DNA from 2 places in the Promicromonospora alba genome. Region 2 is predicted to be linked to the other one. Evidence: predicted binding sites of a transcription regulator. Region 2 holds the regulator's gene; the other holds the start of a gene.
The links. Region 2 encodes LexA, which represses DNA repair genes until DNA is damaged. Its sites were predicted from a motif close to TCGAACANNTGTTCGA; they were not measured.
Positions count from the first base shown of each region.

Region 1: ACFO6V_RS18250 (HNH endonuclease signature motif containing protein) is a predicted target of LexA. The motif match lies at 1,968-1,983, and genes of this name have one in related genera.

Region 1 covers NZ_JBHSFI010000005.1:735,826-740,324, forward strand. The annotation lists partial or broken gene ACFO6V_RS18240 (multidrug effflux MFS transporter) at 1-885, shown strand, start outside; gene ACFO6V_RS18245 (helix-turn-helix transcriptional regulator) at 952-1,869, shown strand; gene ACFO6V_RS18250 (HNH endonuclease signature motif containing protein) at 2,046-4,106, shown strand; gene ACFO6V_RS18255 (ABC transporter permease) at 4,160-4,499, opposite strand, start outside.
Region 2 covers NZ_JBHSFI010000005.1:198,274-202,772, reverse strand. The annotation lists gene ACFO6V_RS15900 (ATP-dependent DNA helicase) at 1-842, shown strand, start outside; gene ACFO6V_RS15895 (L-lactate dehydrogenase) at 852-1,841, shown strand; gene lexA (transcriptional repressor LexA) at 1,927-2,742, opposite strand; gene ACFO6V_RS15885 (LysM peptidoglycan-binding domain-containing protein) at 2,934-3,380, shown strand; gene nrdR (transcriptional regulator NrdR) at 3,500-3,970, shown strand; gene ACFO6V_RS15875 (DUF5302 domain-containing protein) at 4,115-4,342, shown strand.

The DNA of each region.
Region 1 (4,499 bases), 540 kb from region 2:
ATCGCCCAGGCCGCCGGGCGCGACGTCTTCTCGGGCGGGGCCCTGATCCGGTTCTACGGGCAGCTGACCGTGGTCGGCGGGCTCGCCGCCGTCGTCGGACCGCTGCTGGGTGGCCAGCTGAACACCGTCACGGACTGGCGCGGCCTGTTCGTCTTCCTCGCCGTGGTCGGCGCGGCTCTCCTCGTGACCGCCGCTGTCGCGTTCCCTGAGACCCTGCCCGCGGCGCACCGCACCACCGGCGGGTTCACGCAGACGGGGCGGGACTTCCGGGTGCTGCTGTCCGACCGCGTGTTCCTCGGCGCGGTGCTCAACCAGGGGTTCATGTACGCGGCGCTGTTCGCCTATCTCTCGGGGGCCACGTTCGTGCTGCAGGGCATCTACGGGCTCTCCCCGCAGGGCTACGCGCTCGCGTTCGGCCTGAACTCGGCGGGGTTCATGGTCTCCGGCTACCTCGCCGGCAGGGCCGCCGAGCGGTGGAGCCCGCCCGGGACCCTCACCATCGGCGTCGTCGTGGCGGGCGTCGGCGCCCTCGGGTTGCTCGCCGCAGGCCTGACGACGTTGCCGCTGTGGGTGGTGATCGTCTCCCTCCTGGCCCTGGCCAGCGGCGTCGCGATCACCTCGCCGCCCGCGACGACGCTCGCGCTGGTCGGGTACCCGCACCTGGCCGGCACCGCGTCCTCGCTGCTGGGCATGGTCCGGTTCGGGTTCGGCGGCGTCACCGCGCCCCTGGTCGGCGTGGCGGGCGCGGCCACGATCCTGCCCCTCGGCATCGTGGCCACCGCGTCGATAGTGCTCGCGGCGGGGGCCTACCGCGCGCTGGCGGCTCGGTCGGACAAGCCCGCCGAGCCGATGCGCATACCCCTGGAGCCCTCGGGCGCCGTCTGATCCCCGTGGCCGGGGTGCCCTGCCAGGGCCTCCCACGACGGCAGGGTCGCGCATACCGTGGAGAGCATGAGCACCAAGGACGAGGTGCGGGAGTTCCTGGTCTCCCGCCGCGCGAACGTCACCCCGCAGCAGGCGGGCATCCCCGACTTCGGCGGGGAGCGGCGGGTACCCGGGCTGCGCCGCGAGGAGGTCGCCATGCTCGCCGGCGTCAGCCTCGACTACTACACGCGGCTGGAACGCGGGAACATCCGCGGCGCGTCCGAGAGTGTGCTGGGCGCGATCGCCCGCGCCCTCCAGCTGAACGACGCCGAACGCGAGTACCTGTTCGACCTCGCCCGCACGGCCCCCGCCTCCGCGGCCGCGCGCGACCGCAAGCCCGTCGCGCAGTCGGTACGCACCTCCGTCCAGCGCGTGCTCGACAACATGACCGTGCCCGCGATCGTGCACAACTCGAACCAGGACCTCGTGGCCGCGAACGTCATGGGTCGCGCCCTGTACGCCCCGCACTTCGACACCGACGGCACACCGAACATCGCCCGGTTCATCTTCCTCGACCGCCGCGCCCGGGACTACTACGTCGACTGGGCGCAGGCCCGGCGCACCGCCGCGGCGATCATGCGGCTCGAGGCCGGACGCGACCCGCTCAACAAGGAGCTCACCGCGCTCATCGGCGAGCTCTCCACCCGCAGCCCGCAGTTCCGCGAGGACTGGTCGGGGCACGACGTCCACGAGCACCGCACCGGGGTCAAGTCGTTCCAGCACCCGGTGGTCGGCCGCGTCACCGTCGCGTTCGACGTCTTCGCGATGCCCGGCGAGGCGGGCCTGCAGATCGTCACGTACAGCCCTCCTCCGAACACCGACTCGGCCGAGAAGTTCGCGCTGCTGGCCAGCTGGGCGGCCACCCAGGAGGCGGAACGCGCCCCGGACGGCGGTCTCGTGAGCAGGCCGCACGACGCCGTGAGCCAGCCTGCGAGCACCGACTGACCAGCTCAGGTCGCGCGCTGGCAGGGCGTCTGGGACTGACCTCGGGCCTGATCGTGCACCCGATGAGTTATCCACAGATTTGAGATCCGGCGAGCGGATCGCACGCGTGTTCGAGATAATAGAGGCAGCAAGGGAGTGAGAACTAGAGGCGAGCGATCGGGGCGGGGGTGGGCGCGGTGGATCGGACGACGAACGGTGGTTCCGCTGCTGGTCTGCCTGCTGCGGCGTCGATCGAGGACGTGCTGGCCCGGATCGAGGCGGCGACCGCGGAGCTGACTGCTCTGACCGACCCGGAGACGCTGACCGGTTGGGATGCACCGACGGTCACTCGCCTGGCTGATGCGCACACTCGGATCCGCCGGGTGACCGGGCGTCTGGACGGTGTCCGCTACACGTTGCTGCCCCGGATCGAGGCCGAGGGTTCCTGGCGTTCGGGTGGCACGGCGCGGACGTTCACGACCTGGCTGCGCCTGCGCGAAGGCATCTCCGCGTCGACGGCGGGTAAGGACATGACCATCGCCCGCCGCCTGGCGACCGCGCTGCCCGTGACGCGGGAGCGGCTGGTCGCCGGGACCCTGGGCGCGGACCATGCCCGGGTGATGACGGAGGTCGCGCCCACCAGCGAGACCCGCACCGACGCACTGGCCTGGCTGATCGACACCCGCACCGGGCACACCACCACCCCGGAACAGTTCGTCCAGACCGTGCCGGTCGACTTCCCCGACCCCACCGAGGACCCCGACGGGGCACGCACCCGTGAGCTGGTCACGCAGGTCCTGGAGGGTGCGATCACGGAGGGGACCCTGGTCACCGGTGAAGCCCTGGTCCTGCACGAAGCCAATGTCCTGAACGCGGACCAGTTCCGGAAGGTGGCACGCCGGTTCGCGACCATCACCGACCCCGACACCGACGATGTGGACGATGACAAGGCCGCGCAGGGCGAGTTCTTCGATCTGGCCAAGACGTTCGGCGGGTATCACGTGGCCGGGTTCCTCACCGACGAGCACGGCCTCCTAGTCACGACCGCGATCAACGCGGTCCTGGGCGCACCGGCGGCGGAAGACACCCGCACCACGACCCAGCGTCGCGCGCAAGGCCTCGCGGACGTGGCGCGGGTGGTGCTGGACACGAACCAAGCCTCCCCGGGCGCTGCGATCGCACCGCACCTGAACGTGACCGTGTCCTGGGACGAGTTCGTCACCCAGGTCACCCGCACCCGGGACGGCCTCTGCCTGACCTGCGGGCAGACCACACCAGGGCGCGGCACCCGCTTCGGCGCGGGCCCGAGCGTCTTGGGCACCAGCACCAGCACCACCACCACTGGCACCGGCACCGGCACCGGCAGTGGCGCTGGCACCACCAGCCCCGCCACCAGCACCAGCACCAGCACCAGCACCAGCAGCGGCGCTGGCACCACCACCAGCACCACCAGCACTGGCACCAGCACTGGTCCGGATGTCGGTGCAGGTGCGTTGAACACCGGCCCAACGGCCGAATGCCCGAACGGAAGTCCGAACGGACGCCCGAACGGAAGCCCGACCGGAAGTCCGACCGGAAGTCCGACCGCAGGTCCGGGCGGAGGCCCGGGTACCTGGAGCGCAACGGATACGCCACTGTCCGGGTTCTTGTCCTCCGGTGGCCCGGTGTTCACCGAGACCGGCGGCCGTGCCCCACGAGCGCTGATCCGCCGCCTGGCATGCCACAGCGCGGTCACCCGGATCGTGTTCGGACCCGACGGCGCCGTCCTGGACGTCGGACGTGCGCAGCGCACGGTGTCGGGGCAGATGCGCCGCGCCGTCATCGCAAGAGACCAGCACTGCGTCTACCCCGGATGCGACCAACCACCCTCACGGTGCGAGGTCCACCACGCCCTGACCCACTGGGCCGACGGCGGCGGCACCTCGGTGACGAACAGTGCGTTGCTGTGCTGGTACCACCACCAGCTCGTCGACACCCGCGGCATCACCATGCACTGGACCGGCAAGCCCGCCACGAACACCACGGCCGGCGCCCTCCTCGAGACCGGATGGGCCTTCACGGACGCCCGTGGGCACCACATCCGCCTCCCTGAAGCCATCGAAGCCACACCCCCGCCAGGCACCGACCAGACCACCGAGCCGCCGCCATCCGTCGAAGCTGACCGACCGGCCGGGCGAACCTGGCGTGACCCGACCCGCCTGCTCCGGCTCCCGAGCCCGCCAGATCACCTCACCCGGCAGTCTCGCCTGGCCGGCTAGCAGCGGCCCGACCAGTACGGCAGGCGCTCGACGGATCCAGGTGCCGAGACGTGTCAGTCCCAACGAAAGAACAGCGCGGCGGTGACGACACCCGCCACGGTGGTCACGCCGAGGCTGATCAGGTGCGCCGGCTCGACCGGGCTGCCGACCCAGGCCGCGGCCAGGGCCTCCACGGAGGCTCCGAAAGGAAGCCACTCCCCCAGCACCGCCAGCGGCTCCGGCAGCGAGGAGCGTCCACCGAACATGCCGCCGAGAGCGCCGAGGCCGAAGAAGGTGACGAGCCCGATCGCCACCGCGGAGTTGGGCGTGGGCGCGACCGCGGCCACGATCATGCCGCCGGCGTACATCGCCGTCATCGCCAGCAGATAGACCCCGACGGCCGCCCCGAGGTCC
Region 2 (4,499 bases):
GGGGCGGGTTCGCCGACAACGTGACGCGGCTGCATGCGGCGCCGCTGCACGTGGCCGGCCTGATCCGGATGCACCTGCTGGGGGAGGCGACAGGCGTCTTCACGTCGGCCACGCTGGCGCTGGGCGGCACGTTCGACGCGGTGGCCGGCACGCTCGGCCTCAAGGGCGAGGACGCCCCGCCGTGGCACGGCCTCGACGCCGGCAGCCCGTTCGACTACCCGCGCCAGGGCATCCTGTACATCGCCCGGCACCTCCCGGCGCCGGGCCGCGAGCCGACGACGGAGGCGCAGCTCGACGAGATCGCGGAGCTGATCACCGCCGCGGGCGGCCGCACGCTCGGCCTGTTCTCGTCCCGGCGTGCGGCGAACGCGGCGGCGGAGGCGATGCGGGAGCGGCTGGACTTCCCGATCCTGGCGCAGGGCGACGACCAGCTGCCCACCCTCGTGCGCGAGTTCGCCGAGGATCCGGAGGCCTGCCTGTTCGGCACGCTGTCCCTGTGGCAGGGCGTGGACGTGCCGGGCCCGTCGTGCCAGCTCGTGCTGATCGACCGCATCCCGTTCCCGCGCCCCGATGACCCGGTCAAGGCGGCACGCGCCAAGGCGGTGGAGCAGGCGGGCGGTAACGGGTTCATGGCGGTGTCCGCGCAGCACGCGGCGCTGCTGCTTGCGCAGGGCGCCGGGCGCCTCGTGCGGAGCATGGACGACAGGGGAGTGGTGGCGGTCCTCGACCCCCGCCTCGCGACGGCCCGCTACGCGTCGTTCCTGACCCGCTCGATGCCGGGGTTCTGGCCGACGACCGACTCGGCGCTGGTCCGTGCCGCGCTGGCGAGGCTCGACACCTAACCTGGGGGCATGGCAGCCCTTTCGGACATCCCGGCCGCGCCGTCCTCCGGCGCCCGCACCACCAAGCTCGCGATCGTGGGCGCCGGGGCGGTCGGCTCCACGCTGGCCTTCGCCGCACTGGCGCGGGGCTCGGCGCGGACCATCGCCCTGCACGACGTGAACCGGGCGAAGGTCGAGGCCGAGGTGCTCGACCTCCAGCACGGCCTCATGTTCACGCCCCAGGCGCAGGTGATCGGCTCGGACGACGTCGCAGTGTGCGCGGGCGCCGACGTCGTGGTCGTGACCGCAGGGGCGAAGCAGAAGCCCGGGCAGACCCGGATCGACCTCGCCGAGGGAACGATCGGCCTGATGCGCAAGATCCTGCCCGGCCTGGTCGACGTCGCGCCGGACGCCACGTACGTCATGGTGACCAACCCCGTCGACGTCGTGACCTACGCGGCGCTCAAGATCTCCGGCCTGCCGCGCGAGCGGCTGTTCGGCAGCGGCACGGTGCTCGACTCGTCCCGGCTGCGCGTGGTGCTCGCCGAGCGCTGCGGCGTGGCGGTGGGGAACGTGCACGCGTACATCGCCGGGGAGCACGGCGACTCGGAGATCGCGCTGTGGAGCTCGGCGTCGATCGGCGGTGTGCCGCTGCTCGACTGGGAGCCGCTGGGCGGTAACCCGCCGCTCGACGCGGCGGTGCGTACGGAGGTGCACCACGAGGTGGTCGACTCCGCGTACCGGATCATCGCGGGCAAGGGGGCCACCAACTACGCCGTCGGCCTGGCCGCCACCCGCATCATCGAGGCGGTGCTCAACGACGAGGGCCGGATCATGCCGGTGTCCTCGCTGCTGGACGACTACCACGGCATCAGCGACGTGTGCCTGTCCGTGCCGTCGCTCGTGGACCGGCGGGGTGTCACGGCCAACATGCGGGTGCCGATGTCCTACGACGAGCTGGCCGGCCTTCGTGCGTCGGCGGAGAGCGTGCGGGCCGTGCAGAGGCAGTTCGGCTTCTGAGGAGACCGCGAAGTAGAGCGCCTGTCCGCCTTACGCACGCTGAGCGTTGCGCAGGGCGGACAGGCGCTCTACTTCGCGAACCTCGTTACAGGCTGCGCAGCACCGCGACCACGCGGCCCAGGATCTGGGCCTCGTCGCCGGGGATCGGCTCGTAGGCCGGGTTCTGCGGCAGCAGCAGCACGTGACCGTCGGTCTGCTTGAACGTCTTGACCGTGGCCTCGCCGTCGATCATGGCGGCGACGATCTCGCCCTGCTCGGCGACGTTCTGCTGCCGTACGACCACCCAGTCCCCGTCGCAGATCGCGGCGTCGACCATCGAGTCGCCGGCGACCTTGAGGAGGAACAGCTCGCCGTCGCCCACCAGCTGGCGGGGGAGCGGGAACACGTCCTCGACGACCTGCTCGGCAAGGATGGGGCCACCGGCAGCGATACGGCCCACGAGCGGCACATACGACGGCGGGGGGGTGCTGGCGTCGTCGGGCACGGAGCCGCCCCAGTGGACCTGGCCGCTGCGGCGCGGCTCGGGCCAGTGGATCTCGCCGCGCGTCGGCTTGTCGACCTGCTCGGCCATCGGCTCCACGAGCTCCATGGCGCGCGGCCGGTTGGGGTCGCGGCGCAGGAAGCCCTTCTTCTCGAGCATCTGGAGCTGGTGCTTGACGCTCGACGGGCTGGCCAGCCCGACGGCCTCGCCGATCTCGCGCATCGACGGCGGGTAGCCCCGCGTCTCGAACGACTGCCGGATCGTGTCCAGCACCAAGCGCTGCCGTTCGGTGAGGCGGTCAGTCGGCGAGATCGTGTGCACGTCAGCGACCGCCTTGTCGGCTGGCGTGTCCAGCGTGGCGACGCCGGAGGCTGCCGTGTCGACGGCTCTCGTGTCGCTGGTCCCGTCCCGTCCCGTCATGCCCGTGCCCCTCCCGTTCCGACAAATGTTCTCCTGTGCGCTACCCACTCTAGGTCACAAACGCGCTCGGCTCAAACGAATGTTCGAGCGTGTCTCGACATGGACGGTGTCCCGTGCTACACAATGGTACGGGCGTTCGACGAACGCTTGTATGAACGACAGAAGCTCAGTCACTCATTCGAGGAGGGGCCATGGGGGACGTGATCCCGCTGCGGCAGTACACCCCGACGTATGAACAGGCGTATGCGCCGTCGTATGGCCGGGCGTTCGTGCCGGCGGCCCGACCGGCTGCGGTCCGTGCGTACATCCCGGTGGAAGGGCGCACGCTCGCCGGCCGGCTCGGCCTGGCCGGCCTCCGGCTCACGCGGCGCGGCCGGGTGGTCCTCGTGCTGCTCGCCATGCTCCTGCTCGCTCCGATGATCACGTGGGGGGCGACGGCGGTCGCCAGTTCCCCGGGTGAACCCACCGAGGTCCGGGTGCACGCCGTGCAGCCGGGAGAGACGCTCTGGGGCTTCGCCCAGGAGATCGCGAGACCCGGCGAGGACGTGCGACACGCGGTCGGCAGGCTGCAGGACCTGAACGAGATGTCGACCGGCACGCTGCGCGTCGGGGAGCTGTTGCTCCTGCCCAAGGAGTGACGAAAGGCCTCGATTCGCCGACGAATGTTGCGGCTATGTTGCAAGGGGGTGGTTTGCCCGCTTACGGTCGGGGCGCGACCGGAGGCCTCCGGTCGATGGTCGACCACGCAGGAGTGAGCATGCACTGCCCGTTCTGTCGCCACGCCGACTCGCGCGTGGTGGACTCGCGGACTGCCGACGACGGCCTGTCGATCCGGCGCCGACGGCAGTGCCCGAACTGCAACCGACGGTTCACCACCGTGGAGACCGCGAGCCTGTCCGTGGTCAAGCGCTCCGGCGCCACAGAGCCGTTCAGCCGCGACAAGGTCGCCGCGGGTGTGCGCAAGGCGTGCCAGGGGCGCCCGGTGAGCGACGACGACCTCGCGATCCTGGCCCAGCGGGTCGAGGAGACCCTGCGGAGCAACGGCAGCGCGGAGATCGACGCGTACGAGGTGGGCCTCGCCATCCTCGGCCCGCTCCGCGAGCTCGACGAGGTGGCGTACCTCCGGTTCGCGAGCGTCTACCAGGCGTTCGACTCGCTCGAGGACTTCGAGAGCGCGATCACCTCGCTCCGTGCGGAGCGCGCCGAGCGGGCGGCCGCTCAGGCATAGGGAGTCTGCGCGGCCGGGCGCGTCGTCGTCGGCCGTAGCCTGGGTGGAATCCAAAAATGTTGGCACCTGGCTGTGCCGTGGTGCAGGCTGGGGCCGACGACGGACCCGATCGAGGGACCCCCGGAACAAGAGGAGGTGATCGGTGTGACGGACGAGAAGCCCAATGCCGAGGCAGCCGAGACCAAGGGTGCTGAAGAGCCCAAGGTCGCGACAGCGCCGAGCACGGACGCGAAGGCGAAGTTCAAGGAAGCTCTGGACCGCAAGAATGCGGCTCGGAGCCGGACCTCCGCGGGCGATGTGAACACTGGTGCGGTGCACGGCTCGGAGACGACCGGCCCAGTCCAGAAGATGTTCCGCCGCAAGTCCGGCTGAGACTGTTCGGCCGAGGCCGTCGACCAGGTATCTGACCTGGTCGGCGGCTTTTGTTGTCTCGCGAGGCGCCTAGCAAAGGGATAGATGACCCGCGATGACACAGTTCGTGACACGGTTTGAACGCTCGGGAATGACCGATAGTGCCTACGGATGCTCG